DNA from 2 places in the Nitrobacter sp. MLSD-S21 genome. Region 1 is predicted to be linked to the other one. Evidence: riboswitches for the same ligand, from Rfam matches in the RefSeq annotation. Region 1 holds a riboswitch; the other holds the start of a gene.
What was found. Region 1 has a riboswitch for cobalamin ahead of AC1RT6_RS00605 (TonB-dependent receptor plug domain-containing protein). Riboswitches for the same ligand answer to the same signal wherever they lie in the genome.

Region 1 (14,654 bases):
GTGAACGTCACCGCGAACGTATTCTTTGGCGCTGTGCTTCACGGTTTCGTGCGAAGCGAACGCGGTCCCAACCTCAACATAAAGGCGGCTTTCGTCGGTGTGCAGACGGGTCTCGTGAGCGATATTCTCAGCGACGATCTTCGCCACGGTGCTCTTATCGGCGTTCTCAACGTGGAATGACCGGACCTTACCGCCGCGCTGTACAAGTGAGACAATTGCGCGCTTGCTTGATGGGCCGGTACGACCACCCTTGGTGAAGGGACGCCCCTTTCGCTGCGGCGACATCTTCTTTTCCTCGGTCGGGCCGAAGTAGGTTTCGTCAGCTTCAACTATCTGGCCAGCGCCGCCCATTGGTGCAAGATCGCCGTCGCGCATCGCCTCTCGGATGCGATGTCCCATGAACCACGCGGTCTTGAGGGACACGCCAAGAATGCGGTGGAGTTGGTTCGCACTCATGCCTTTCTTGGAGGCCGAAAGCAGCGCAACAGCCTGAAGCCAGATGTGCAATTTAACGTGGCTGGACTCAAATACGGTGCCGACCTTTACGCTAAACTGCTTACGGCAGGCGTAGCACTTGTAAACGCCTATCCGGGTGCTTTCGCCTTCCATTTTCGAACTGCGATCCACAACCCCGCAATGCGGGCAGGAGCGGCCATTAGCCCAAATGCGCGCCTCAAGATATTTGTAGGCAGCGGCTTCATCGTGGAAATGCTTGGCGGATAGGACGGAAGTCATGGCTCAACCTCTTGATTGAGCTAATCCTACCCTAGAAAAGTGGGTCCGTAAAGTACAATATTGGGAATATTATCCAAAACCGTTCCTTGGCGATACCTTCGGCTTTCAAATTTTACCGAAAAAATGCTATCCCCGGGTAGAGAACAACCTCTAGGATATGTGATTATTTTCCTAGAGGGGCCTGCTCCATGCTTTTGACCTATCCGTCCACTCCACCCACATCCCGCCGGCGGTCGCGAACCTCGGCAAGGCTGGTCTGTCACGATATCGCGCGACTGGTCGCCGGAGAATTTGGTCTCGATGCTGCGGCGATGATATCGCCGACCCGCGGCGCGCCGCACGCCGCCTATGCCCGACAGGTCGCCATGTATCTGGCGCACGTTGGTTTTGCGTTGAGTTTCGAGGCAATCGGCCGCGCCTTCGATCGTGATCGCACCACGGTCTCGCATGCATGCCGCGTCGTGGAAGATAGCCGCGATGACCTCAGACTTGATCGCCGGCTCGCAGCGCTCGAAGCGATGTGCACGGTTTGCGGCGAACGCCTCGACGGACCATCCGATGACGGCATCTAATCGCGGCAGTAGTAAATCGTCGCGTCGCCCGAAAGAGCGGCCGGTTGAAATCGTGGACCGGTTTCGCGCGCAGCATCTCGCGCTCGCCGAGCGCGAGATCGTGACCGACGCAGGCATTGCGACCGTGATGGCCAACGACAGCGAGAGCCCTCTCGCCTGGCTGGCGCGCCGTAAGGGTCGCGATGGACGCGCCATGATCAGCCCCAATCAGTTCGCGGCCGGCGAAAGATTGCGCGCGGATTTTACGCGGGGGAATCTCACGCCGCGGGTGACCTCGAACTGGTCGGCGCCGACCGGAGGGCGCGGGTCCGGAGCCGGCGCCTGTGAGATGACCGATCTGATCGTTGCTGCGCGGCAGCGCGTGCGGCTGGCGCTGGAAGCATGCGGACCGGAATTTTCCGGCTTGTTAATGGACGTCTGCTGCTTTCTTCGCGGTCTCGAAGATGTCGAGCGTGAACGCGGGTGGCCCCCGCGATCGGCGAAAGTCGTGCTGCAACTGGCACTGGACAGGCTGGCGAGGCACTACGGTCTCCACGCGCGTGCAGAAACGAGCGCCCACGTCCGGACGTGGCTGGCAAGCGATGCAAGGTTCACGAGCGGTTAGAGCGTTTTCGAGCGAAGTGGGATCGCGCGTCGTTCGCGCGATCCGCATTTCCTCTTGCCCGAAATTCGAAAGGCGAAAACCAGCCTCAGGCTGCGGCAGCCAGCGCTTCGCGCGCGTCCCTGCGAATGCGCTCAACCATCGCGCGCAGCCCGTTGGAGCGTTGCGGCGTGAGATGCTCGCGGAAGCCAAGGCCGTCGAAGACGGCGATCGCGTCGGTGTCCAGAATGTCCTGTGGCTTCCTGCCGGAAAAAAGCGTGAGCAGGATCGCAATCAGCCCGCGCACGATATGCGCGTCGCTGTCGCCGACATAGGTCAGCACCGGGTGGCTGTCAGCGCCGCGACCGGCTTTGAGCGACAGCCAGACCTGACTGGCGCAGCCCTGCACCTTATTCGCCGCGGAGTGCTCGGCCTCGCTCATGGGCTCAAGGGTGCGTCCGAGTTCGATGACGTACCGGTAGCGGTCGTCCCACTCTTCCAGAAGCTCAAAGTTGTCCCTGATCTCGTCGATCGTCGTCATCACGGCTCATGTGTAATGTGTCCCAGCCGACTAATATAAGGCCATGGAGACATAAAATCGATATGGACCCGGCGATCTATGGGAATTGTTCCCTCGGGACGGTTTTCGGAGCAGCGAGACGCCATTCCGCCTGCAGATCCTCCGGCGTCAAGGTGTCATGCTGCACGTCGCCGGAATCCGCCGTTTCGACGGAGGGAACGCCGTCGATCGACCCCGTATGGTCGGGAGGGCGTTTCTCGGTGATGATCCGGTAGAGCTTTCTCGCGCCGTCCTGCGCGCGCTGGCCGATTGCGGAGGCAGCCTGGCCCCCGACCTCGCAGACGCCCGGCTGACGTGTGCAGAATTGACTCATATCCGATACGGCGGCTGTGGCGGCCGATACAGCGTCGGAAGCCCCAATCTTGGGTGCCTTGTTCGCCTCGGGCGCCTCATCCCTCGGCAGCAGCACGAGCACGAGCCCGAGCCAGAATGCCATGCGAAGCAGGAAAAACATGTCGCGTCCCTATGCGTTTTTGATCTTCGTCACGTTGCGTTGAATTCCGCAATCTGTCCTTTCCCTATCAAATGGTCCTGAATCCCCCGTTTGCTCGACGCGTCCGGGCAAACAAAAATCCCGCAAACGGCGGCAGAATTTGATTCGGCGTAAATTTTCGATTGATGCGTGTGCGAAACGCGGTCGCCAGACGCGACGCCGATCCTCGGCGTCGTCCGTATATGGTGGCGGAAACCTTGCGTTCACCATTCGCACCGATGAAGGCGTTGCAAGGCGACAAAGAGCCATCCGTGTGTGCTGTTTCGTGACGCAGAGAGCTGCACTTTAGTGTTCGCTTAAGTTCACTCTGACACGTTGAACCCACAAATGGAGGCGTTCCGGCGCGTCGGATACGACGTCAGCTGAAGCGCAAGCAACGTGACCGCATTGACCATTATCCAGGACCGTCTCGACGCGTTGCTGCATCCATCGGCGCGATACGACGCGTTGACGCGGGCGCGGCATCGAACCTTCATGGGGCCGCGGCTGCTCGGCAGCCTCGTCGCGCTCGCGGCGTTTCCGATGTATCTGGCGATCCGCGGTGCACCGACGGCACTGGAAGTGGTGGCTTTCGCCTGGCTCGTCGTGCCGATTTTGTTGTCCTATTTCCTGTCACGCACCGGCCGCTACGAAGGCGCCCACGTGCTGTCGTCGATCGCGCTCGCCGGTCTCGTCATGATGATCGCGCTCCCGACCGGTGGGATTGAATCGTTCGCTGCCGTCTGGCCCGTTGTGATTCCGCTGGAGGCGGCGCTGTCCGCGTCCCGCCGTGTCGTCGCCTTCGCCGCGATGCTTGCAGTGTCGTGCGTGCTCGCGCTGATCGCGATGAGTTATTTTGATGTTTTGCCACTGCCCGATGCCGGCGTGGCGGCGCATAGTGTTTTCATGGCGTTCGGTATTGCGTCCGCCATGCTTTATGCTGCCGGAGTGGCGTTTGGTTACGAAGCGCTGATGCGTACCGGCGCCTCACTGCTGAACGTCGAGGAAGACCGTTATCGCCTGCTGGCGCGCCACATGTGCGACGTGATTTCGCGTCACCGGCGCAACGGCGCCGTGCAGTTTATTTCGCCGGCCGCGGAAGCCCTGCTTGGCGTGCCGGTGTCGGAGTTACAGGACCATGGTCTGTTCGATCGGGTCCACGTCGCTGATCGCCCAGCCTATCTTACGGCGCTCGCGGCGGCTGCACTTGGCAAGGATGCCCAAAGCGTCGAATTCAGACTCAGGCGCGACGTCGCATCTGGTGCGAAATCAGAGGCGCGATCTTCGGGGGATTTCATATGGGTGGAAATGCGGTGCCGACCGCTTGAGCCGTCCTCCTTGGCCGAACCCGAAGTCGTCGCGGTGATGCGGGACGTCACCGACCGGAAGCAGCAGGAGCACGCGCTGGATATGGCGCGCACCACGGCCGAACGTGCTGACGCTGCCAAGACACGGTTTCTCGCGACAATGAGCCACGAACTGCGAACGCCGCTCAATGCCATCATCGGATTTTCAGAGATGATCGTTCAGGAAGCGAGGTTGTCGCTCGATGCCACGCGCCGCAAGGAGTATGCCCAGCTCATTAACGACTCCGGCCAGCATCTATTATCGGTGGTCAACAGCATTCTCGATATGTCGAAAATGGAGTCCGGGAATTTCGAGATATTGCCCGAGCCGTTCACGCCGCGCGAGGTGCTGCTCAACGGGAGCAATCTGCTCGCGCTCAAGGCGCGCGACAACGGTATTGAACTGGTCACGCGCGTTCCGGAAAATTTGCCGCAGATGATTGGCGATCCGCGCGCGTTCAAACAAATCGTTCTGAATCTGGTATCGAATGCCATCAAATTCACGGAGCGGGGCGGCCGCGTCACGATCTCGGCCCGCGTCGAAGGATCGCGCATGGCGCTGCGTGTGATGGACAACGGCGTCGGCATCGCGCAGGAAGATCTTAAGAGGATCGGCGACCCCTTCTTCCAGGCGGGGAAGACCTATCAACGACGTCAGGAAGGGACTGGACTTGGATTGTCGATCGTCAAGAGTCTGGTTGTGTTGCACCAGGGCGAGATCGATGTGCAGAGCAAGGTACAAGAGGGGACCACGGTAACCGTCATGTTGCCGCTGATACTCGTGCCCGACGCGGAGTCGTCATCGAATAACATCGCGACGCTGACGCCGGCCTCCCGCTCCGGCAAGCAGGATCAAGATTACCGGGTGAGGAAGAGTGCCTAGAAAAATTGTTGAAGAGGGTGTGATGCGGCCACGCCGCCGCAGCGTGGCAACCAGGAAGAGCGAAGTTGACGAGGAACGCGGTCTCGCGATGCGCGTGCTCCTGCATAGCCCGAAAGATCTGGTTGCCGGGTGCCTGGCTTTTACCGCCATCGGTGCGATCGTCACGAACGCCATGTTCCTGCAGGCCGGCCATCATCCGTCGCCGATATTTGGATCGGCTGTCACCATGCCACTGGTGCAACAGAGCAATCCGCTGCCGCGGCCTCGACCAGTCGAGGCGGATCAGACGGGGACAACAGAACAGCACGCGAGTGCGGGAGAAGCGCCCACCAATCCCGTCAAAACGACTGGGTCGCATAGCGATCCCGTCGCCGATCTTATCAATGCGAATCGCCGCGTCGCCGCCGTGCAGCGGATATTGACGGAATATGGCTATGGTCAATTTAAGCCGACAGGAACGGCCGGGCCCGAAACCCAGGCGGCGATCCGGAAGTTCGAGCAGGCTCGCCGGATGCCGGTGACCGGCCAGATGTCCGATCGTCTCGTGCGCGAGCTCGTTGCCCTGACTGGACGGCCGATCGATTAGACTACAGCGTTTCGAGCGAAGCATATCCTCGGGCTTGACCCGAGGATGAATGACCTGTTCGTGTAAAGAAAGCACGTCAAAACAAAAAGCTAAAGGCCCGGCTTTGATTCATCAAAGCCGGAATAGTTTTAGCGAACCCCTTTGTTGCGTGGACTCCCGCCGCCTTTTCACTTCTCCTCGTCGGGAAGAGGTCGAGAGTTATCGCACCCCGTAACTTGCCACCCGGATGCCGCCAAAAATCGCAAGGCCCGGCGCAAGGAACCCGGTCGGATTTTGGTAGCGGGCATCAAAGAGATTATCGATCCGCCCGAATACCTTGACCTGGTCATTGACGGCATAGTCGCCACGCAAGTTCACCAGCGTATAGCCCGGCGCTACAATTCCGGAGATTGAACCGTCGCGGGTGACATCAATCCAGTCGTTGACGCGGAGCACGGTCGCCGACAGTGTCAATGCATCGAGGGGGAGCCAGGTCGCGGTTGCGCTCCACTTTTCCTTCGGTCGGCGCAGCAGCTGCATGCCGGTGGCGGCATTGACGGCACGGGTGAAGGTGTAATCCGCGCGAATTCCGAAACGCTCGGTGATCTGTGCCGAAACGAAAGTTTCGGTGCCTTCGGTCGTCGCGCTGTTCACGTTCACCAACGATGTGAACGTGGCATTGTAGTCGATCAGGTTGGTGATGTCGTTATGGAAGTAAGTCGAGCCGAACCGCACACGATCGTTGAACAGAGGTTGCTCGAAACCGGCATCGTAGCCGCGGCTATCTTCCGGTTTCAGGTTGCGATTGGCGAAGAAATTGAAGGTTGGAAAGTCCCGGAATAACTGGCTCAGCGAAGGCGCCTTGAATCCCGTGCCGTAACTTGCTTTCAGTTTCGTTTCCGTGATTGGAACAATGATCGCCGGTGCGACCCGGTAGGTCATACGCTCGCCGAACAGGTCGTTGGAATCTTGGCGGACATTCGCAACGAGGAAAAGGCGGTTCGCGAGAGCTGATTGCAACTCGATGAAGCCTGCCTTGTTGCCGTTCTTGGCGGCAAGATCGGTGGTGTCGATGCGATCGGTCTGATGCTCGGCGCCGAAGACCAGATGGTTGTCACGCGCAATTTCGGCCACCGTGCGCCAGTCAAACTTGAGGCGCTCGCCCGTGGTGGTCGTGACCGGACTGCCGGGACCTGCGTCGTAGCCTCTGCTGTTGGTGTAATTGACACCGAAGTAGCTTTGGACGCGCCCATCGAACAGAGACCACACGGCTTCTTCGCGGTTGAAGAGTTGCTGGACGGCGTGTGTGCTCTGGGTGGCGTTGGGCGTGCTTGGAAATCCACCGTCGCCCGTGAACAGCAGCATCGCGTCAGTATAGCGGACCACCGAATTGACGGTCAGATTCTCATTGAGATCGACGCCGAGCTTGGTCGAATAGGTCATGTTGTCATAGTTGTTTCCGATCGCTTGCCGTCCGGGCGGGAGAAGCTCCGGCGGTGTGACAGGAACATCTCCGGCATGGAGATGGGCGACGTTGACCGCGTAGTTGAAGTTCTTTTCGGAGCCGCTCAATCCGAGCGTCTGGTTGAACGTTTTGAACGAGCCGGACTCGATTGACGCGGTGGCGCGCGGCGGACCTTCGCCCTTTTTTGTGATGATGGAGATCACTCCGCCGATTGCGTCGGAACCATAGAGTCCGCTTTGCGGGCCCCGAAGAATTTCCATCTGCTGAATGTCCGCCGCAAGAAGATGCGCATAGTCGAATGCGCCATTCGCGTTGCCGGGATCGCCGATGTCGATTCCGTCGAGGATCACCTTGGTGTGGTTGGCGTTCGTGCCTCGCATGAAAACCGAAGTCTGGGCGCCCGGTCCGCCGGCTTGCAACACATTCAGACCGGGAGCCGTCCTCAGGATATCCGGAACGGTGCGGTACTGCTGGGTCTGTATATCCTTCTCGGTGACGATGGTGATGGAGCTTGCCAATTGCCTTGCAGGCGTCACCACTCCCGTGGGGCTGACCACGGTCGAACCCATCGTGCCCGGAACGGGCGTCTCAGTGACAGGAGGGTGTCGAGGAGCGGAGCGGGCCACACGGCGCGATCGCGACGCCGCGCGGTGAGATGGCGGCCGTGAATCTGTCGTTCTATCCGGCGGCGGCGCGATCCGGATCGGAGGCAGCAGATTGGGAGAGGCGGATTGCTGCGCGCACGAAGGCGTCGTCAGGCCGACCGATCCCAGCGAGGCGAGGACGGTGGAGGCAAGCAGGCTTCTGCGATAAACCCCGGACAAGGAGGAGGCGGACATGGAGGGAACCTCGGCAGGACGTCGGTGGCACGTCACAGCGAACGAGGTTTCACGGGAGCCTATGCCGGCGCCGATGAAGCGGATGTCTGTAGTCCCCGACTGACATCTTCGCGTGTGACCACGGGTTGACGGCAGGTCTCCTGGCTCGCGGGTCGTTACCTGGCGTCGCCTTCCCGGGGCCGAGATATCCCAGTGGCGTGTGACGCAGATTCACCGCTTACAGTTGCGGGGGCAGCCGTGGCGTTAGGATGATCCCGCACCACGTTCCCTTTTGATCTCCCGAGGGAGAACCGTCGCCGATCTGTTTGAGGGGGAACAAAGTCGATGTCAATCGACGGAGCGACTCAGCTACGGCTTTTCCTCGTGGCGTTGCATATCCGCAGCAACAAGTTGCCGCCGGCGAGATCTGCTTTGTCTGCATTCTCGAGGCTGTATGTTGCCGATGCGAGCAAGCCGTCGGGGCAGGCGGACTTGCAACCCTTCCTGCTCCGGGCGCGGGCGAGAACTATACGCTGCCGGTACCGGCGTTTGCGTCAGACCACTTCGCCCCGTGCTGCCGCGGCGGCGCTGCGGATCGCGTCCATGTTCGCCTTGTAGGACTCCATGGTGCCGCCCTTGAACACCGCGGAGCCCGCCACGAAGGCATTGGCGCCGGCGGCGCCAAGTTCGCCCGCAACGTCGGGTCCGACTCCGCCGTCAACCTCGATATCGATCGGCCGTCCAGCGATCATCGTACGCAAATCCCGAATCTTGCCGACCGCCGAGGAGATGAACTTCTGGCCACCGAAACCGGGGTTGACCGACATCACCAGCACCAGATCGACCATGTCGAGCACGTATTCGATGGTGGAGAGCGGCGTCGCGGGATTGAGTGTGACCCCCGCCTTCTTGCCGAGCGCGCGAATGGCCTGCAGCGAGCGGTGCAGGTGCGGCCCCGCTTCGACGTGAACCGTGATGTGATCACAACCGGCCTTGGCGAAGGCTTCGAGGTAAGGATCGCACGGCGAGATCATCAGATGGGCATCGAAGATCTTCTTCGTGTGCGGGCGCATCGCCTTGATGACATCGGGGCCGTAGGAGATGTTCGGCACGAAATGGCCGTCCATCACGTCGAGGTGGATCCAATCGGCACCCCCCTGATCGACGGCGCGAACCTCCTCGCCAAGCTTCGAGAAGTCGGAGGCCAGGATCGACGGTGCGATAACGAGAGGACGCGGCACAAAAGTCTGGGACATGAACGTTTCCGAAAATTTCTGCGGAGCTTGAGAGAGCCCCGCGTAACATGAGCCGCGTCCGGGGGCAATGAGCGGCGTTAGCACCGGGTCGGGGGACGGAACGCGAGCACGAGGATTCTCTTCATGACGTTTCTCCATTGCTGAGATGCGCGACAGTGCGCACGAGGAGTATCCGCCGGTCAGATTGTCTAAATCTATACTTGAAACTAACCTTAAATACACAAAATAATACAATTATTTACACTATACATGAATTACATGCCGTCCTCGGTGGCGGAAAGACCTATGCACGCCAGATTGGAATCATCGATCAAACCGGTCCTTCCATGCCGGCAATGCGTTCAGAAACGGAAGTGCTTTTGCTTCATAGACGCCGCGTGCGATCGCGCGAGCCACCGTGTTGGCTGCGATCATTCCGAGTTCGGTCAATCCGATGAGCGGATCGATTCGCTTGGCTCCGGTGGCGGCAGCGAACACGATATCGCCGTCCAGGGGAGCGTGAACTGGATAAATCGCCCGCGCGAAACCGGTTTGGGCGATGATCGCAAGCCGTCTGGCTTGCGGTTTGGTAAGCACCGCATCGGTGATGACGATGGCGAGCGTCGTGTTTTCGCCAGCGTTTGCTGTCCCGCCGCCCTTCAATCGCATCGCCAGCATCTCCGGCGTGAACGACGGCGGCAACCCGCGTCCGCCGTATTCGTCACCGGATTCAAATGGCGCCGCCCAGAACCAGGGGCCGTCTCCGACTGTGACGCTGCCGACCGCGTTCACCACGGCGAGCGCCGCCACCCGCACGCCACTTGGCGTGGCGGCCGAAGCGGAGCCGACGCCGCCCTTCAAATTGGCGGTCGTAGCGCCGAGCCCGGCACCGGTGCTGCCGAGTGCGAAATCGTTTCCCGCAGCCGCTGCGGCGGCGTAGCCGAGATCGCGATAGGGCGCAAAACGACCCCATTGCTTGTCGCCGCCGTTCAAGAGATCGAACACGACCGCGCCGGGCACAATGGGTATGACCGCGTCGCCGATCGCAAAGCCGCGCCGCTGTTCGGCGAGCCAGGCCTGAACGCCGCCGCCGGCCTCGATCCCGAAAGCGGAGCCGCCTGACAGCGCGAGAGCGTCGATCCGCTCCACCGTATTGACCGGGTCGAGCAGGGTGCTGTCGCGCGTACCCGGGCCCCCGCCACGCACGTCCATCGCCGCGACGACTGGGGTATCGAAAAGCACCGCCGTGACGCCCGACGCCAGCTTCGTGTCGTCTGCGTGGCCGACACGGACCCCGGAAATGTCGGTAAGAAGGTTCTTCATGGTTCGGTCTCGTTTGCGGCGATGGGAAACGGCCGACCGTCAGATGACGGCACGGGCGTGTCGGGGTCAATCGATCACGCCTGATCACAAATGTCGCGGAAGGAAGCGAAGCCCTTGCATCGTGGCGCGATGGTAGGGCAAGTAGCCGCATGATTCACGACGTTTCCTTTCCCGCCGCCATGGTCGCGGGCCTTGTCAGCTTCCTGTCGCCCTGCGTTCTTCCGCTGGTGCCGCCTTATCTGATCTATCTCACCGGCACTACCATCGAACACGTTTCTCACGACGAGACAGTGAAGGCCTCGAAGCGGGCCGTGATGCTCGCCGCGTTGATGTTTGTGTTCGGCTTTTCCACGGTCTTCGTCGCGCTAGGCGCCAGTGCGAGCTTCATCGGCAGCCTGATCCGGGCTTGGTCGGCGCAGTTGTCGATCGTTGCCGGCATCGTCATCATCATCATGGGCCTGCACTTTCTCGGACTGACGCGAATCGGCTTTTTGATGCGCGAAGGACGGCTCACGGCGCCGAAGCCGGTCGGGTTATGGGGCGCCTATGTGATGGGGCTTGCGTTCGCGTTCGGGTGGACGCCGTGCATCGGGCCGATCCTGGCGGCGATCCTGTCGGTGGCGGCGGCAGAGGACACCGTCGTGAAGGGAGCGGGTTTGCTTGCGGTGTATTCGGCTGGGCTCGGCCTTCCGTTTCTGCTGGCGGCATTCATGGTTGAACAGTTTTCTTCGCTGCTCAATCGGATGAAACGTCATCTCGCTAAGATAGAGCGTGGAATTGGCGTACTCATGGTGCTGACCGGCATCGCGTTTCTCACCGGAACGATCTCCAACGCTAGTATCTGGCTGCTGGAGACCTTTCCGGCGTTGCAGAATTTCGGATGATTGGACGAGACACCTGGCTTTACTCTCGCTCGGTAGGATGACGCGCGCAGTCTTCCCCGCGTTCGAGGGGACGATGCCAAGGATGAGATGAATGTCGCGGCTCAGATGGCGGGGTCGATCTCGGCATAGTTGCCCTTGTCGTCCCATTTGTAGATGACATAGCCCATCTGCTTGATGTCGCCCTTCGCATCGAATTCCAGCTTGCCGAGAATGGTATCCCACGCGCCTGCCTTGATGACTTTCATCACCTTCATAGGATCCGTCGTGCCCGCTTTGGCAGCGCCCTGTGCCCACACCTGCATCGCCGCATAGGTGTAGAGCGTGTAACCTTCTGGATCGACGCCCTTGGCCTTGAATTTCTCGACGATCGCCTTGGCTGTCGGCTTCTTGCGCGGGTCCGGACCGAAGGTGAACAGTGTACCCTCGGCAAGAGGGCCGGTAATGGATGCGAACTTCTTGTCGTTCATGGCGTCGCCCGCCATCAGGATGGTCTTGAGGCCCTGATCACGCATCTGGCGCAGGATTAGTCCGGCCTCCTGATAATAGCCGCCGACGAAAACCAGATCGATGCTGTCGCGCTTCAGCCGCGAGACGATGGAGTTAAAGTCCTTGTCGCCCTTATTGTAGGACTCAAACATCTTCTCCTGAAATCCGGCCTTGTTCAGCGCCTTCTTGGTCTCGTCGGCGAGGCCCTTACCGTAGGTTGTCTTGTCGTTAAGGATGGCGATGTTCTTGCCTTTGAAGTTTTCGACGATGTATTCAGCGGCGGCGACGCCTTGCTGGTCGTCGCGGCCGCAGACACGCAGCACGTTCCACAGCTTGCGTTCCGTGAACAGCGGGTTGGTCGAGGCCGGCGTGATTTGCAGTACATTGCCGTCGGCGTAAGCTTCGGAAGCCGGAATAGATGACGACGAGCAGAAATGCCCGGCGACGAACGGAATACCCCGGCTTGCGATTCTTTCAGCGATGGAGCGCGCTTGCTTCGGTTCGCAGGCATCGTCGCCGATGAACAGCTTCAGCTTCTTGTTGAGCACGCCACCCGCATCGTTGGCATCGGCAACGAACTGTTCGGCGCCGTTCTGCAACTGGCGGCCGAAAGCGGACTCGCTGCCCGTCATCGGGCCGGCCACCGCCACTGTGATATCCTGGGCGAAGGTCGTGGCCGAAAGCGCCAGCGAGGCGAAAAGGGTCAGACCGATCAGCTTCAATGATTTCATTCGAGCAGTCCTCGCGGAGGCGGATCAGGTGCCATGTTTGCCATTGTGCAGGCATTGTCCGATGATTTGCGGTCGGTGTCATGGACAAATTTCGAGCGCCACTCCGTGACCGCCACTTGGTCTCATCGGTCAGGGGAGCGATTCGGCATGCGCGCCATCGCCCAGCAAACTCGCGCTCACCTCAGGCGTGGCGGCCGCCTTCGAGATAGGCCGCGCGTATTTCCGGTCGTTGCAGCAATTCCATGCCGGCGCCGCTCATCGTGATCAACCCGTTGACCATCACATAGCCGCGATGGGCGAGGCGAAGGGCGTGATTGGCGTTCTGTTCGACGATCAGTACTGTGAGATGGTCCTCGCGGTTCAGCGTATGGATAGCGCTGAAAATCTGCCGGGTGATCAGCGGCGCAAGACCAAGTGAGGGCTCGTCCAGCAACAACAGGCGAGGTCGGCTCATCAGCGCGCGGCCGATTGCCAGCATTTGTTGCTCTCCGCCGGACAGCGTGCCGCCCCGCTGCGACATACGCTCCTGCAAGCGCGGGAACAACCTAAGCACGCGCTCCTGGCTGACAGCTCGCTCAGCCTTGCTGCCGGGCGTGGCGTCCGCGCCCATCTGCAGGTTCTCCGCGACTGTCATGCGCGGAAAAATGCGCCGTCCCTCCGGGGATTGCGCGATGCGCAACCGGGCCACCTCGTGCGTCGGCATGGAGCTGATGTCCTGGCCATCGAACAGGATCTGGCCGGCGCGGGCGCGGGGGCGACCGAAGATGGTCATCATCAAAGTCGATTTTCCTGCGCCGTTGGCGCCGATCAACGCGACGATCTCGCCGGCCTTGATGTCGAGATCGATGCCCTTCAGTGCTTCGATCTTGCCATAGGCGGCGTGAAGCCCTTGAATGGCGAGCAGGGGCGTCGAGTCGGCGCTCATACGCCGCCCTCCATGACCGCGGTAGCCGTATCCTCGTCGGCGCCGAGATAGGCCGCGACAACCTTCGGATCGTCGCGCACCGCGCGTGGCGTGCCGTCGGCGATCTTGACGCCGTGGTCGAGCACAACGATGTGGTCGGAGATTTCCATCACCACGCTCATGTCATGTTCGATCAAAAGGATCGAAGTACCGAAGTCCCTGCGGATCGACAGCAAGAGCTCGCTCAAACTGGCACTCTCGTTGGCATTGAGCCCCGCGGCCGGCTCATCAAGGCAGAGCAGCGCGGGATGCGTGCACATTGCGCGCGCGATCTCCAGACGGCGCTGGTCGCCATAGGGCAGATTGCCCGCGGCGTCATCGGCGCGTTGCAGCAGGCCAATGCGGTCGAGCCAGTCGCGAGCTGAGTCGATCGCCTGCTTCTCCGCGGACCGGAACGACGGAGCGCCGATCAGGCCAAGCAGGCCGAAGCCGGACGCCCGCATCAAGGCATTGTGCTGCGCGACCATCAGGTTTTCCAGCGCCGTCATGCCGGGAAACAAGCGGATGTTCTGGAAGGTGCGCGTTACCTTGGCATATTTGCAGATGCGAAAGTCGTGCAGGCGATCGAGCCGGAAGGTTGCGCCGTCGTCGTGCACCAGGCGCATGGTGCCTCGCGAGGGCCGATAGAATCCGGTGACGCAGTTGAATACCGTGGTCTTGCCAGCGCCGTTCGGCCCGATCAGCGCAGTGATGTGGCCGCGCTGCGCGGCGAACGACAGTTCGTTGATGGCAAGGATACCTCCGAAGCGCATCATCAGTCCATCGACGGCGAGGATGGGAACAGGCGTCGTCATCCCTGACCTTCCTTCACCAGCGACGACGATATCTCTGTCCGTTTTTGCAGGAACACGGTTGGAGCGCGATGGCTGACCAGACCTCGCGGCCGCCAGACCATCAACAGCACCATGACTCCGCCGAACACCAGCATGCGAAACTGGTCAAGGCCGCGAAACAACTCAAATCCCCCGATCATTGCGATCGCGGCGAGCGCCACGCCGAGTTGCGAGCCCATACC
Region 2 (14,654 bases), on a different contig from region 1:
GTCGAACGACGCAGTCCCCGCTCGACAATGCGGGCAAGACGCTTGGAAAACTCAAGTGCATCACTGGGGCGATCGCCGTCGAGAACGCGCGCGTCGTCGAGCAGCATTCGCGCGGTGTCCTCCTTGAACTCGCTATCACTTTCCCCGAGCGCTGCCAGCGAAGCGATCAGCGGATGACGCGGATTCACCTCGAGCACCGGCTTGGATACGCCGGCCAATTGTCCAACACCGACGAGAATTTTTTCCAGTTGCCGATCATAACCTGACTCGGACGCGACAAGGCAGACCGGGCTGTCGGTGAGACGCTCGGACGAGCGAACGTCCGAAACCAGGTCCGCGAGTGTCGTCTTGAGGAAGGCAAGGAACTCCGCGACACCAGCGCTGACGTCCTGCGAAGGCTCGGGGCTCGCGTCGAGGCGCGAAATTGCCGCCAGATCCGCCGCTCCCTGCGTCACGGATTTGAACGGCTTTCCCTCGAAGCTCGGTCCAGACGTGACCCAAAAGCTGTCGACCGGATCGGACAGCAGCAGGACCTCCACGCCGCGGGCGCGAAAGCCCTCCAGATGGGGCGAAGCTTCGAGACGCGCGGCATCCTGCCCGGCGAGATAGTAGATCGAGGTCTGATTTTCCTTCAGCGCGCCGACATAGTCCTTGAGGCTTCGCAACGATCCGGCCGTGGTCTTGAAGCGTGAGAGCCCCAGGATGGTGTCGCGCCGGTCGGCGGCATCGTAGATGCCCTCCTTGAACATCGGACCGAAGGCCTCCCAGATTTTCCCGTAAGCCTCCGCGTCTTTGTCGGCAAGCTTCTCCAGTTCGCTGAGGATACGGCCGGTGATGCTTTTCTTGATTGCGGCCAGGATCGGGCTTTCCTGAATCATTTCGCGCGAGATATTGAGCGGAAGGTCCGCCGAGTCGACGACACCGCGCACGAATCGCAGATAGCGGGGCAGTAGATCGGCATCGTCAGTGATAAAAACGCGCCTCACGTAAAGTTTGAGCTGCTGCTTCTTGTCCGGCTCGAACAGATCGAAAGGCCGGTTTTGCGGTACGAACAGGAGCGCCGTGAACTCCTGTCGTCCCTCGGCGCGGAAATGCACCGTCAGCGCGGGTTCGTCGAATTGGCCTGCGACGCTGCGGTAGAAATCGGCGTATTCGGAAGCGTTAATCTCGCCGCGCGGCTTGGTCCAAAGCGCCGCGCCATCGGCAATCTCGGTCGGAGCGGCGCCGGGCTTCTCGACAAGTGCGATCGGGACCGGCACATGACCCGATTGCTCCCTGATCATTTGTTCAAGCTTCAACCGATCAGTATATCCCGTGGCGTCTTCGGTAAGATGAAGCGTCACACGGGTTCCTCTCGCAGGGGCTTCGCTTTCATCCACAGGCGTAACCGTGAATGTGCCCTTCCCATCCGATGACCAGCGCCATGCCTCTTTGGCGTCCGCACGCCGTGAGATCACATCGACCTGATCCGCCACCATGAAGGCCGAATAGAAGCCGACCCCGAACTGACCGATCAGAGTGACGCCGTCGCCCGACTCTGCGGCCTGAGCCTGCTCAATGAAAGCCTTAGTGCCTGACCGGGCGATCGTTCCGAGGGCGTCGACCATCTCGTCCCGGCTCATGCCGATACCGTTGTCCTCGACCGTCAGTTGCCGCCGTTCCGCATCAATGGTTATGCAAATCTGCGGCCTGGTCTCGTCTGCCAGCAATGTGGGATCGCTGATCGCTTCATAACGCAGACGCTCGCAAGCGTCGGCCGCGTTCGAAATCAACTCCCGCAAGAACACGTCTTTGTCGGAATAAACCGAGTGCACCATCATCTGGAGCAGCTTGGCCACATCCGCTTCAAACACCCGGCTTTCGGCCGCACCATCCTTGTCGATTGTCGAAGTCATATTGTTTACCCTCGATCAACTTGACGCAAAAATCAGCGTGATTCAGAAACTTGAAATTGTTGTTTCCGCGGATCCGGTCAAGCGAAGTTCTGAACCACTCACACGATAAGATGCTGGTGTCTCTTTGAGACTGAAGTTCACATCATAGGTTTGCAAAGAATACGCGAATTCTGGAACCGGAACCGGGGATGATATAGAAAAAATGCGGGCGTCATTCCAGTGCGTCGCGCCTTGCGCTTAGCCTCGGCCTGTCAGCCGGACGGGAAGGGTGAGGGGCTCGATCAAACCCCTCTTCGATGGTCAAACCGCAACAAAACTATGCCAGCCAATGTCCGGGGAAACTCGTGCGCCTCGGAACGGGGCACTCAGTTTAGAACAAACCTAATTTTGTGCTGTAGTAAAGCCAGGTCGGCTTCGCTAAACAATTTTCGCCTACCTGAGGGGTGCCGCCCGCGCCTCTTGAATTTGCGGAATTCTGGCCCGGCGACGAGATAAATGGACAATCCGGATCGATTGACTGTCGAGGGCAACGAACTCTGGCAGCGAAAGAAGCGTCGCGCTTTCTTTATTAATCAGCTCTATCAGTGGCATTGGATCAGCTCAGGCCTCTGTTTGATCGGTATGTTGCTGTTCGCCCTGACCGGAATTACGCTGAACAATGCCGGTCAAATCGAATCCAAGCCCGCGGTTGCGATGCGTCAGGCACAACTGCCACAAGCGCTGATCGCCGACCTGACGTCTGATCCAGGCGAAACCAAGGCGGCTCTGCCGCCGAGTATCAGCGAGTGGTTGCGGCGCGAGGTCAACGTCAACACCGCCGGACGCGACACTGAATGGTCGCCCGATGAGGTTTATGTCGCCCTGCCTCAGCCTGGCGGCGACGCATGGCTCAGCATCCAGCGCGACAGTGGTGCGGTGTCGTATGAGGTCACCAGCCGCGGCTGGATCGCCTATCTCAATGATTTGCACAAGGGTCGCCACACGGGCAAGGCGTGGAGCTGGTTCATCGACGTGTTTGCCGCCGCCGCAATCATTTTCTGCCTCACCGGCCTGTTGCTTCTGCAGCTTCATGCCAAACGACGTCCGGCCACCTGGCCCGTCGTGACCATGGGACTGATTATTCCGACCCTGCTCGTTGTTTTTCTCATTCATGGCTAGAAGGTAAACAATGCGTCTCCTGATTTCCGCCGCACTCTCGACCCTTGCCGCAGGCTCGTCGCTGGCCTCCGAGGCGACGATCAGCATAGATATTCCCCAGCTCGCCGTCGCCGAGTACCATAAGCCTTACATCGCCATGTGGGTGGAACAGGCAGACGGCGGCAAGATCACCAACCTCGCCGTGTGGTACGACGTCAACCACAAGAAAAACGAGGGTACGAAGTGGCTCAAGGACATGCGGCAGTGGTGGCGCCGCTCGGGCCGCGAACTGACGATGCCCGTCGATGGATTGTCCAGTCCAACCCGCGCGCCCGGTACCCATCAGATCAAGTTTGATAGCGCCGGCAAACCGCTCGAAGGACTGACCCCCGGCAAATACCAGCTCGTCATCGAGGCCGCTCGCGAAGTCGGCGGCCGTGAGCTGCTGAAAATCCCATTCGAATGGCCGCCGAAAGCCCCGGCAACCAGCGAAGCCAAGGGTGAACGTGAGCTTGGCACGGTCACATTGAAATTGAATCCATAGAGCTTTCGCTTCTGATGAAATCAGAAGCGAAATTTCTCAATTCGATCTGACGCGTTTTCTTCACGAGAGCCGGTATTCACGTCGTTCGAAAACGCTCTGATCCGCGCCTACGAAGACGCCGTGCATTTATCGCTTTCACAGCTTTCATGGAAAGGATTTCGCCATGACCAACCACCTCAAGTTCGCATTGATCGCTGCGGCGGTCTCGCTGCTTGCCCTGCCCGCGCAGGCTCACCGCCCCTGGCTGCTGCCATCGGCAACCGTGCTGTCCGGCCCTGACCTCTGGGTCACGGTCGATGGCGCCATCTCCAACGACCTCTTCTATTTTGAGCATAACCCGTTGCCGCTCGACAACCTGACGATCGAGGGCCCCGACGGCAAAGCCGTCGCGCCGGAGAATCTGACTAAAGGCCACTTCCGCAACACCTTCGATTTCAAACTGGCGCAACCCGGCACCTACAAATTGATGTTGACCCAGCAGGGTCTGTTCGCCAGCTATAAACTGGACGGAGAGAACAAGCGCTGGCGCGGCAAGCCTGACGAACTAGCCAAGGCCATTCCCGCCAAGGCGACCGACGTAAAGGTCACGGAAAACCGCAGCCGAATCGAATCCTTCGTTACATCGGGGAAGCCCTCAGTTGACACACTGAAACCAACCGGCGTCGGACTCGAGATGATCCCGGTGACGCATCCGAACAGTCTGATGGTTGGAGAGAAGGCGACGTTCCGTCTCGTAATGGACGGCCAGCCCGCCACTGGTGTAGCGGTGGAAATTGTTCCCGGCGGAATCCGCTATCGCGATACACTGAACGAGAGCAAGGCAACGACCGACGAGACCGGCACCTTCAGCATCACCTTCCCGGATCCCGGTTTCTACTGGATGAAAGCATCAGTGCAAGACGACAAGAGCAAGATCAAGGACGCCCAGCGCCGCAGCACTTACATCACCACGGTCGAAGTGCTGCCGCAGTAACCACGCCAATGACGGTGTCGATCACGCGGCGTGTGGCTATCCCGACAATCCCGGAGATGCCGCACGCTGCACCTGCGGGCGAGCGCATCCGAGAGCTGGCCGGCTCGACCATGGGCACCACCTGGTCGGTCAAGTTTGTTGGCTCGTCGACCAGCGTGCAAACGGTGCATCGGATGATTCCGCTGGCCCTCGAGCGCGTGATCGCGCAGATGAGCCCGTGGGAAAGCCAGTCCGACATCAGCCGGTTTAACCGCTTGGCGCTGAACCAATGGCAGAATCTGCCACTGGAGTTCGGCCGCGTCATGGCGAGCGCGCTGCGCATCGCGGCGGAATCCGGCGGCGCCTACGATCCCACCATGGGAGCGCTGGTCGATCTCTGGGGTTTTGGCCCGAGCGGCTCGCGCGTCTCGCCACCACCGCCGGATGAGGTTGCTCGACGCCACCGAGAATGCGGATGGCAACAGCTTGACCTCGATACCAGCGCCCGACGCCTGCGGCGATCCAATTGCGGACCGCTTGATCTCTGTGGCATCGCCAAAGGATTTGCGGTCGATCTGGTGGCGGAAACGTTGGGCGAGCTTGGGATTCACAACGCATTGGTAGAGATCGGCGGCGAATTGCGGGGCAACGGCGTCAAACCGGACGGCAGCCCGTGGTGGGTCGAGATCGACCGACCGGAGCGGTCGACGACCGATGTCGCCGCCGAACCGATTCTGGTCGCATTGCACCAGCTTGCGATCGCGACGTCCGGATGCGAACGCGGTTTCACACGCGGCGCGGACCACTTCTCCCACACCCTGGATCCGCGAACCGGATGGCCGATCGCTAACGGCATGATGACTGCGACGGTCCTGCATCGCTCGTGCATGGAAGCGGATGGCTACGCCACGGCGCTGATGGTGCTGGGACCGGACGCCGGTGTCGATTTCGCCGTCAAGCACGAGCTTGCGGCGCTTGTCCTCTTTAGGCACGGCGATGCCGTCACTGAACTGACCACACCGGCTCTCGATGCCATGCTGGCGTAATCGTCAGATCGCCGCCTTTGTTGACGAACCTGGAATATAAACGTGGTCATACTTCTCGAACGCGACGTAGCGGCATGTCGCGCGGATAAAGATTCCGATTTTTCGTTCGGCAGGCCGAGAGCCTCGCAGTCGCCCGAAGAGTATTCCTTCCGCTTTATGTCGGACCAGCTATGCCGACGTGGCGAGCTTCGGCGTGCTGGTGATGGTCCTGATCGTGCGCGCGCTCTGAGCAGCGCGTTCCGGCCCCGAGCTATCCACGTTTACGGAATACGCCGGAAGCTCATCCACCAGCGCAATCGCCTCCCGCAGAATATCGACACCGGCATCGGCCTTCACAGCGTTCTCGGCAAGATAGCGTCGAAACGCTCGCCCCCCTGGCACGCCATGAAACGCGCCGACAAGATGCCGGGTGATGGAATGCAACCGCGCGCCGCCTGCCAGTTGATCTTCGATGTAGGGTATCATGGCCTCCAGCGCACGCTTCATCGTCGCGTACAGAGCTGCCTCGCCGAAGAGCTCGGTATCGACTTTCAGCAGAAGCCGCGGCTCGTGATAGGCGGCGCGACCCAGCATGACGCCATCGGCATGCGCCAGATGTTGTTTCGCTTCCGAGATCCCGCCGATGCCACCGTTGACAATGATAGGCAGGTCGGGAAGCGAGGCCTTCAACCGGTAAACCCTGTCATAATCGAGCGGCGGGATATCACGGTTTTCCTTCGGAGATAATCCCTGGAGCCAGGCTTTCCGCGCGTGGACGATCAGCGCATCGACGCCGGCGTCGTTGACCTTGCGCGCGAATGTGTCAAGGCCTGTTTCCGGATCCTGGTTGTCGATTCCGATTCTGCACTTCACGGTGACCGGAATAGACACTGCGCGTTTCATGGCGTTGACAGTCTCGGCAACGACGTCCGGCTCAGCCATCAAACAAGCCCCGAACCGGCCGTCCTTCACCCGGTCTGACGGGCAGCCGACATTCAGATTGATTTCGTCGTAACCGAAATCCTCGCCGATCTTTGCTGAAGTAGTGAGATCAACCGGATTCGATCCGCCAAGCTGGAGCGCGACCGGGTGTTCGACGTCGCTGAACCCAAGCAACCGATCGCGCGCGCCATGAATCACCGCGCCGGTCGTGAGCATTTCGGTATAGAGCCGCGCCTTGCGCGCGAGCAGGCGATGGAACACGCGGCAATGCCGATCGGTCCACTCCATCATCGGGGCGACACTAAATATGGATTCGTATCTTTTTGCGGGTTTTTTCATTCTAACCAATATCTTACAGGCGCGGATGAAGAAGCGCTGTGGACTTGAACGCATTCCACGCTGGGCGATGCAATCGACAAGTACATCGCCATGTCGCGGAAGGAAATCGGTAAAACGAAAACTCAGGTGCTGCGGTCGATCAGACCTGCCGCATTGCGAACATGGATTGCACCGACATCATCACAACATCCCTACGGATGTTGTATCGCGGGGCCATCGTGACACTGACAGGTCGCCGCAGACATCGCCTTGAAGTATGCAGCGCCGCGCAGTTGCGCGGCCGTCATCACGAACCATCGCCGCCAAGATGACGGATCGTCGCATGGATTCTCTGGTGATCTTTCGAATATGATCGGAGAGCCGGGAGGCGTCCGGCTAGGGGCTGCCGGTCCATCCCCCCAGTGTTGGTACCGGGCCGGCAGTCCCGATCAGGCAGGTTCTCTCTCTCAGAGCAACGATCCAACAGGCGCCAAACGCCATCTGAACGACGAAGGCGGCAAAACGAGCGCTCACCGCCACAACGTTCCCGGCACAGGTTTTCTATTTCTTCGTCGGCTTGCGCTGAACAGGAGGAAGCGCATAGTTCGCGACTAGGAGCATTGTGTTTGAAACGCTAAAGAGATTCCAGATCCAGATGGAACGAGCACTTAACCAAATCGTTGCACAACTCTGCTACATAGAAAGGATACTCGGGTAATATTTCGTGAGTCATTCATCGACTTCATCGCTATTGTTCTGCCACGTTTGCCTTTTGAAGTAACAATCGAGTCGACCCAAAAGGAAGAATGCTATGCGGAACTCAGATATCGTTTGGAACTCAGAGATCGTTGAAGATCAAACGAAGCTATTTCTGAGCAAGTTGCAGAGCTTCGAGAAGTTCTCGGACCACGAAGTTTCATTCGGTGTGATGTGCGCCGTTGAAGATTGGTTGACCACTTTGCAAGGTGTGGAACGTAGCCACGCGGTGGAATGCCTGCACGAACTTGCCGAACGCATCCATAGCCCGAGTCAGTCATCTGAGATCGGATGAAGCGGACCGCGAACATGTTCGCGGGTTGCCAGCACGGACGAACCAGGGCACCAAAGAGTGAATGGGTTAACTGCCGTATCGGCCCCACCGTGTTCACGGGAATCGCCCTTCAACGAAGTTGGGACGCTTGCAAGCAGATTACGTTGTGAGGCACTGCGATATAGGTAGGGTGATTCACGGCGTCTATCCTGATAGCACGCGAACGCGAGCAGAGCAGCACGTCGCGCGCCGTTTAAAGTGCCGATGATCCCTTGGCGGTTCACCATACTTTTAGCAAGACCGCACTCGCGAACTCACCGCTGTCAGCGTCGTCGGTACTGCTTCCACTGCATCGATATGCCCCTTAGCTCACGCCATTGCTCGGCATCTCGTCTCGTAGCATTTGCGCCGGCGCAATCGACCGCTTCGCGCGAAATGGCGCACTTTCGAATTTGTCCCGAGACTTATTTGTACACGGGAACTTCTCCCTTGATCGCCTCTTCCATGTGCGCGACCGCTTCGCGCCAATACGATACAACAGCGCTCCAATCCACATCCCTGCGAAGTTCTGCAAAATCCTTCTCGTCATAGGTCACGTATTTATCGACGATTTCGCGAAGTCTGTTACGGCTAATGGACGTTCCACCGCCGTTTGCGTAGGCATGCAGGTCATGAATTGCAGCGAGTATGTCGTCAGTGAGCAATGCGGCTGCGAAAACCATTTCAAAGTCCATTTCTCAATCTCCACGGGAAAATGCCAACGAATGACGCTACCAAAAATTCACGAGCTGCAATATTTGTATCAGAACCTAAGTTTTTCATGCAATTGGCAGGCGAGCACAAGGCGACGGATCGTGGCGCGTCTGTGGACTCGCACCGCCAGACACGATTCAGTTTTTGGGACCGTTTCGACGGGCGGTGGCTCGCAGCGAAAGTCTATCTATCAAGAATCGGCCGAAGGCTTGCCGGCGCTTCGTGGGCCGATTGATATAGATCGGTTTGGACGACGCCTGATGAAGAGATAAGTTAGTTTGTGAATGAGCGAACGATTACGCCAGTGTCGTGATTTTCTTGTAGGCATGATTGCTGGCATCGCAATGGGGATCCAGCAGAACTTCGTCCTTGCGCCGGCTCATGCCCACCTCAACCTAGTCGGCGGCGTCCTGCTGTTTCTGTTCGGCCTCTGCTACAGGATGATCCGGCCGCAGACAGAACAACGCTGGCCCGGATTCAGGGCTGGCTTCACATTTTCGGCGGCATTCTGCTTCCAGCCGGAATAGCCCTCGTGATTGTGGGGGGCACAGCCTATCAAGCGGCGCCCATCGTTGGTTCGCTTATCATGGTTGCCTGATCGATCATCGTTCCCATGAGCCGATTGCTTCTGGCCACCCTGGCCTTGGCGCGATCGAAAGCCGAGTTCGAGGGTGTTTAGAAAGCGCCCCCCTCTTCAGATACGGCTTCTGAAACGATGCCGCTTACCAAGAGTACCTTAGCACCGCTTTTCCGGCATAACTCTCGACCGTGTTGGCGAACTCGCCTTCAAAGGTGCCGGCGACCGCGAAGCCGTTGGCCCAGCTCATTTCAGCGGCAGCCGTTACCAGTGCAACGTTGGCGGGTTGCGCCGCGCCGTTGACGACAAACGACGCGCCGGGCAGCGACTGGAACGTCGCTGAGATCGAGGGATTGGTGCCGAAATTATGAGCCCAGGCCGCGCGGCCACGCAATGTGAAGATAGCATCGGTGAGCGCGAACAGATTGCCGCCGCCGCCCTGCTCGGCATAGGCCGGCAGATCGTAGCTGGTGAACTGCCCCGCGGCATAGGGCGTGATGCCCGCCAATGGGGTGGCAATGCGGTAGCCGCCTTCGAGGCGCCCTGAGAAAGCATTGGCGTTAAAATTCGCACGCAGCCGCTCGATGCCATTCGCCATCACGATGCGATCCGTGGTGACGTTCTGCCAACCATAGGCCAGCGCGCCGCTGAAATAGGCATTTCCGATACGGTGACGCGCATCGACACCGACCTGGAATAGATCGGAGCGCCCCGTGCCGAACCCGTTGTCGACGCGGAATTGGGTTCCGCCGCCGGCCATTGCAAAGCCAAACATCGTATCCGGCGATACTCGGTAATCGGCGCCGACGACGCCACCATAAACACTGCTGGTCGCGGTGTTAGAGCCGACAACGCTGTTGCCGTCGGTGGTCTGCGAACCTCCAAAGCCCGCCGCCCAAACGCTCCAGCGTTGACCGAAGGTCGGCGCCTACGGAGGCGCCTTGCGGTAAATCGCGGCATAGGCATCGCGCTCCGAAGCGCTGCGCGTCTTCCCGTTGGCGGCATAGCCGAGTGCGGTGGTATCGTCCGCATAGGCCGTCGGAATGAATGATGCGCCATCGCCGCCACGTCCGGCCATGAACGGGTCGGTCATCACGCCCATGAACAGGTTCATCGCGTTGAATGTCGCCTGCTGAGTGCCGGTACCCAGTTCGCCGGAAACCTGCGTCAACCCCTGCGGCGACAGCGCGCCGAACGCCAACGGAGTCTCGCCGGTGCTGTTGAAGAAGTTGGTCAGCATGGTCGCAACCGCTTGTTGATTGCGATTGAGACCGCTGGGCAGGACAAAATCCAAAGTCAGATCGAGATAGGCATTGTTGCCGTCATGAGCCAGCGAGCTCTTGAAGTTGGTCGGCAGGTTGGTGTTCACCGGGCCTGAAAACGTGCCGCTGACGCCGCCATCGGCGGTGAGAATGGTGTAGCGTTTCGCGACGTATGCGCCGGGAGCGAACTGCGCCGCCACGGTCGCTCCACCCAGCGTCGCCGAACCGGTCACATGAGTGAAGTCTGACGCGGTTGGCGACACTTCGACCATGTAGGTCGACGCCGCAGTCAGCACGAGATTACCAGCTACCGTCAGCGTGCCGATCGAATTGCCCGGCGACAGCGTGCCGCCATTGATTGTGGTGTTGCCGACGATGCCGTTGCCGCCCAGCGTGCCGCCTGCATTCACCGTCGTCAGCGACGACGATACGATCGAACCGTTCACCGAGAGTGTGCCGGCGTTCACTGTCGTCGTGCCGGTATAGGTGTTACTCCCCGACAGGGTTAGCGTATCGGCGTTGTTTTGGATCAATCCGCCATTACTCGTGATAGCATTCGCGACCGTTGTGCCTGCATTGTCTTGTGCATTCAGATCGTCAGGTCTCGCCGAGTACGCTCAATTCTTCGTCTTCATACGAGGTTTCCCGCATTTTCGATCGCTCACTGCACACGGAGCGCACACGTCGTAACCGCCGGGAGAGAGACGGCCGGGCACATCTCTCTCCCTATATATGCGCGTTCGGCGCAGCCGATCGTCCGCGGCCCGCGCGTTAACGCATCAGCCTCGCCGCCTCCACCATGTTGACAAGCGCCGGCCTGACCTCTTCCCACTTGCGGGTCTTCAACCCGCAATCCGGATTGATCCAGATCTGCCTGTCGGAAAGGCGCTGGCGTGCAAGTTTGAGCAGGCCGGTCATCTCATCAACCGCAGGCACCCGCGGTGAGTGAATGTCGTAGACGCCGGGACCGATCTCGTTCGGGTATTTGTAGGTCTTGAAGGCGTCGAGCAGCTCCATCTTGGAGCGCGACGTCTCGATCGAGATGACATCAGCATCCATCGCCGCGATCGCGTCGATGATGTCGTTGAACTCCGAGTAGCACATGTGCGTGTGAACCTGCGTTGCGTCGGCGACGCCGCTCGCACACAGACGGAAACATTCGACAGCCCAGTCGAGATATATCTTCCATTCGGACCGGCGCAGCGGCAGCCCTTCGCGCAGCGCGGCCTCGTCGATCTGGATCATCGACGCTCCGGCTGCCTCCAGGTCCGCGACCTCGTCGCGGATAGCAAGTGCAATCTGCCGGCAGGCGAGACGACGCGGCACGTCATCGCGTACGAACGACCAGTTGAGAATAGTGACGGGACCGGTGAGCATGCCCTTCATCGGCTTCGGCGTCAGGGATTGCGCGTATTTCCACCAGCCGACGGTCATCGGTTTGGGCCGGGACACGTCGCCGAACAGGATCGGCGGACGAACGCAGCGCGAGCCGTAGCTCTGCACCCAGCCATACCTGGTGAAAGCGAATCCGGACAGCTGCTCGCCGAAATACTGCACCATGTCGTTGCGTTCGAACTCGCCGTGCACGAGCACGTCGAGGCCGATGTCTTCCTGCCAGCGGATGGTTCGTGCCGTCTCCTCCCGCAGGAACGTCTCGTAGTCGGCGTCGCTCAATGCCCCCTTGGCGTGCGCCGAACGCGCCTTTCGAACCTCGGCGGTCTGCGGGAACGAACCGATCGTGGTGGTCGGGAACGACGGCAGGCCGAAGCGTTCGCGCTGCAATTTCGCGCGATCTGCAAACACGCGCTTGCGCCGTGCCATGTCCGAGGTGACGGCTGCGATCCGCGCCGCAACTTTCGCGTCGTGAACCTTCGGCGACATTTTGCGGGCCATCGCGGCCTTCGCGGATGCATCCACCGCATCGGCAACCGACGCGCGGCCGCTGGCCAGGGCTTCACCCAGCGTCGCCAGTTCAGCCATCTTTTGCACCGAAAACGCGAGCCAGCTCTTCAACTCGGCATCGAGATCGGCTTCCAGCGCCACGTCGATCGGCACATGCAGGAGCGAGCAGGACGGCGCGATCTGCACGCAATCGATGCCACGTTTGGCGACCATGAATTCCAGACGATCGAGCAATACGGGGAGATTAGCGCGCCAGATATTGCGGCCGTCGATCACGCCGAGGGACAAGACCAGATCCTGCCTCGCCTTTGCCACCACAATGTCGAGTTGTTCCGGAGCGCGAACGAGGTCGAGGTGGAGGCCCGCGACCGGCAGCGACAACGCAGTATCGAGATTATCGCCCAGACCGCCGAAATAGGTCGTCAGCATGATCTTCAGCTTCGGCAGAGCGCTCGCGAGCTGTTCGTATGTCACGCGCAACGCCTTGCGGGTCGCATCGTCGAGATCGAGAACAAGACAGGGTTCGTCGAGTTGCACCCATGCGGCGCCCTCTGCGGCAAGGCGCTTGAGCAGATCGATATAGACCGGCAGCAGGCCGGAGAGCAGCGACAGCGGATCGAAATTCGCGTCCTTGCTCTTGCCGAGCTTCAGATAAGTGACGGGACCGAGCAGCACCGGCCTTGTCTGATAGCCGAGTGCCTTGGCCTCGCGATATTCGTCGACGGCCTTGAGCGACGAGAGTTCAAACCGTTGGCCGCTGGTGAATTCAGGGACCATGTAGTGGTAATTGGTGTCGAACCACTTGGTCATCTCCTGCGCCGGCGCACCATGCGCGTGACCGTCGCCATGATGACCATGCGTGCAGCTCGAATCGTGATCTTCGCCTTGCGCGCCCCGCGCCATCGCGAAGTAGGTTGCAAGCGGCACCGGCCCGCTTTTCCATCCGTAGATGTCCGGGATCGCGCCAACCATCACGCTGGTGTCGAGCACATGATCGTAGAGCGTGAAATCGTTCGACGGGATGACAGTGACGCCGAGCGACTTCTGTCGCGCCCAGTTCGCGGCCCGCAATCCGGCTGCCGCTTCAAGTAACGCGGATTCGTCGGACTTGCCCGACCAGTAGCTTTCAAGCGCGATCTTCAGTTCACGGCGCGGACCGATGCGCGGCGTGCCGAGCGTAGCAACAGGAAGAGAGGAAACTGACACGGCTTACCCCATATGTTGGGGGCTGGGCCTTAGCGACGCGGCATGGGATTCATGGGGTGCTCGCCATGAAAACCGCAAGCGCACCACCGGGACACCCCGCCCGAGGACGACTATGTTGTCGGGGCAGGTCTCCTGGCTCGCGGGTCTCAGCTTTGGTCCGGCCTTCCCGGGATTGCTCCCAGTGACACTGATGGACCACGGCTCACCGCTTACAGTTGCGGGGGCAGCGCCGGCATTACCCAGATCCATGGACGAAGACCCATGGACCAGAGCGCACCGGCTTCCCTCTTAGCTCCGGGCTTGAATTGTCCCGGAGAACCTCGACGCCAACCCTATGGGCCACCGTCCACGGGCCGTCAACCGGCACCGCGCATCTTATGTCGGGTCCGAATCCTCGCCGTGCCGGTAGAATTGCGTCCCGATCACGATCGGCGGACGACCCTGATCCCGGCGGTGCTGATTGGTATCGCGCAGCGAATAGACGCAGCCGCAATACTCCTGTTGATAGAATTGCTCGCGCTTGCTGATATCGATCATTCGCTGCGAGCCGCCGCCCTTGCGCCAGTTGAAATCCCAATACGAGAGACCGTCATAACGTCCGGCCGCGCGATGGCCGCAGTCGTTGATCTGCGCCATGTTCTTCCAGCGGGAGATACCGAGCGACGAGGTCATCACCGGGAAACCATGCTCATGCGCATGGAGCGCGGTGCGCTCGAAGCGCATGTCGAAGCACATGGTGCAGCGCGCCCCGCGTTCAGGTTCCCACTCCATCCCCTTGGCACGGGCAAACCAATTGTCCTTATCGTAATCGGCATCGACGAACGGCACGCCGTGCTTCTCCGCGAAGCGGACGTTTTCGTCCTTGCGCAGCAGGTATTCCTTCAGGGGATGGATGTTCGGATTGTAAAAAAAGATCGTGTAATCGATCCCCGATGCGAGCATCGCTTCCATCACTTCGCCCGAGCAGGGCGCGCAACAGGAATGCAGCAACACCTTTTTTTGCCCGTTCGGGGGCGTCAGGTTCGGTCGGACGAATTCGGTCACGGCGGACTCGGCGGTTGAGCGGCGAAACAAACGCCGCGGCAAATCTGCGCAGATAATGGTCTGTATG

Region 2: linked by a shared signal. The riboswitch ahead of metE (5-methyltetrahydropteroyltriglutamate--homocysteine S-methyltransferase) and the one ahead of AC1RT6_RS00605 (TonB-dependent receptor plug domain-containing protein) in region 1 are both predicted to bind cobalamin.

What each region holds. Positions count from the first base shown of each region.
Region 1 is NZ_JBXASZ010000001.1:130,428-145,081, forward strand. It holds gene AC1RT6_RS00570 (IS1595 family transposase) at 1-735, opposite strand, end outside; gene AC1RT6_RS00575 (helix-turn-helix domain-containing protein) at 924-1,307, shown strand; gene AC1RT6_RS00580 (DUF6456 domain-containing protein) at 1,294-1,911, shown strand; gene AC1RT6_RS00585 (SufE family protein) at 1,997-2,428, opposite strand; gene AC1RT6_RS00590 (DUF5330 domain-containing protein) at 2,505-2,921, opposite strand; gene AC1RT6_RS00595 (sensor histidine kinase) at 3,348-5,168, shown strand; gene AC1RT6_RS00600 (peptidoglycan-binding domain-containing protein) at 5,191-5,754, shown strand; gene AC1RT6_RS00605 (TonB-dependent receptor plug domain-containing protein) at 5,953-8,037, opposite strand; cobalamin riboswitch at 8,151-8,345, opposite strand; gene rpe (ribulose-phosphate 3-epimerase) at 8,571-9,272, opposite strand; gene AC1RT6_RS00615 (P1 family peptidase) at 9,576-10,574, opposite strand; gene AC1RT6_RS00620 (cytochrome c biogenesis CcdA family protein) at 10,724-11,458, shown strand; gene AC1RT6_RS00625 (branched-chain amino acid ABC transporter substrate-binding protein) at 11,560-12,675, opposite strand; gene AC1RT6_RS00630 (ABC transporter ATP-binding protein) at 12,857-13,600, opposite strand; gene AC1RT6_RS00635 (ABC transporter ATP-binding protein) at 13,597-14,433, opposite strand; gene livM (high-affinity branched-chain amino acid ABC transporter permease LivM) at 14,430-14,654, opposite strand, start outside.
Region 2 is NZ_JBXASZ010000003.1:624,452-639,105, forward strand. It holds gene htpG (molecular chaperone HtpG) at 1-1,895, opposite strand, end outside; gene AC1RT6_RS12995 (PepSY-associated TM helix domain-containing protein) at 2,391-3,053, shown strand; gene AC1RT6_RS13000 (DUF2271 domain-containing protein) at 3,064-3,576, shown strand; gene AC1RT6_RS13005 (DUF4198 domain-containing protein) at 3,740-4,549, shown strand; gene AC1RT6_RS13010 (FAD:protein FMN transferase) at 4,558-5,574, shown strand; gene dusA (tRNA dihydrouridine(20/20a) synthase DusA) at 5,743-6,834, opposite strand; gene AC1RT6_RS13020 (hypothetical protein) at 7,625-7,864, shown strand; gene AC1RT6_RS13025 (hypothetical protein) at 8,308-8,577, opposite strand; gene AC1RT6_RS13030 (hypothetical protein) at 8,923-9,123, shown strand; partial or broken gene AC1RT6_RS13035 (autotransporter outer membrane beta-barrel domain-containing protein) at 9,319-10,062, opposite strand; gene AC1RT6_RS13040 (autotransporter-associated beta strand repeat-containing protein) at 10,102-10,968, opposite strand; gene metE (5-methyltetrahydropteroyltriglutamate--homocysteine S-methyltransferase) at 11,207-13,543, opposite strand; cobalamin riboswitch at 13,649-13,881, opposite strand; gene AC1RT6_RS13050 (epoxyqueuosine reductase QueH) at 13,919-14,587, opposite strand.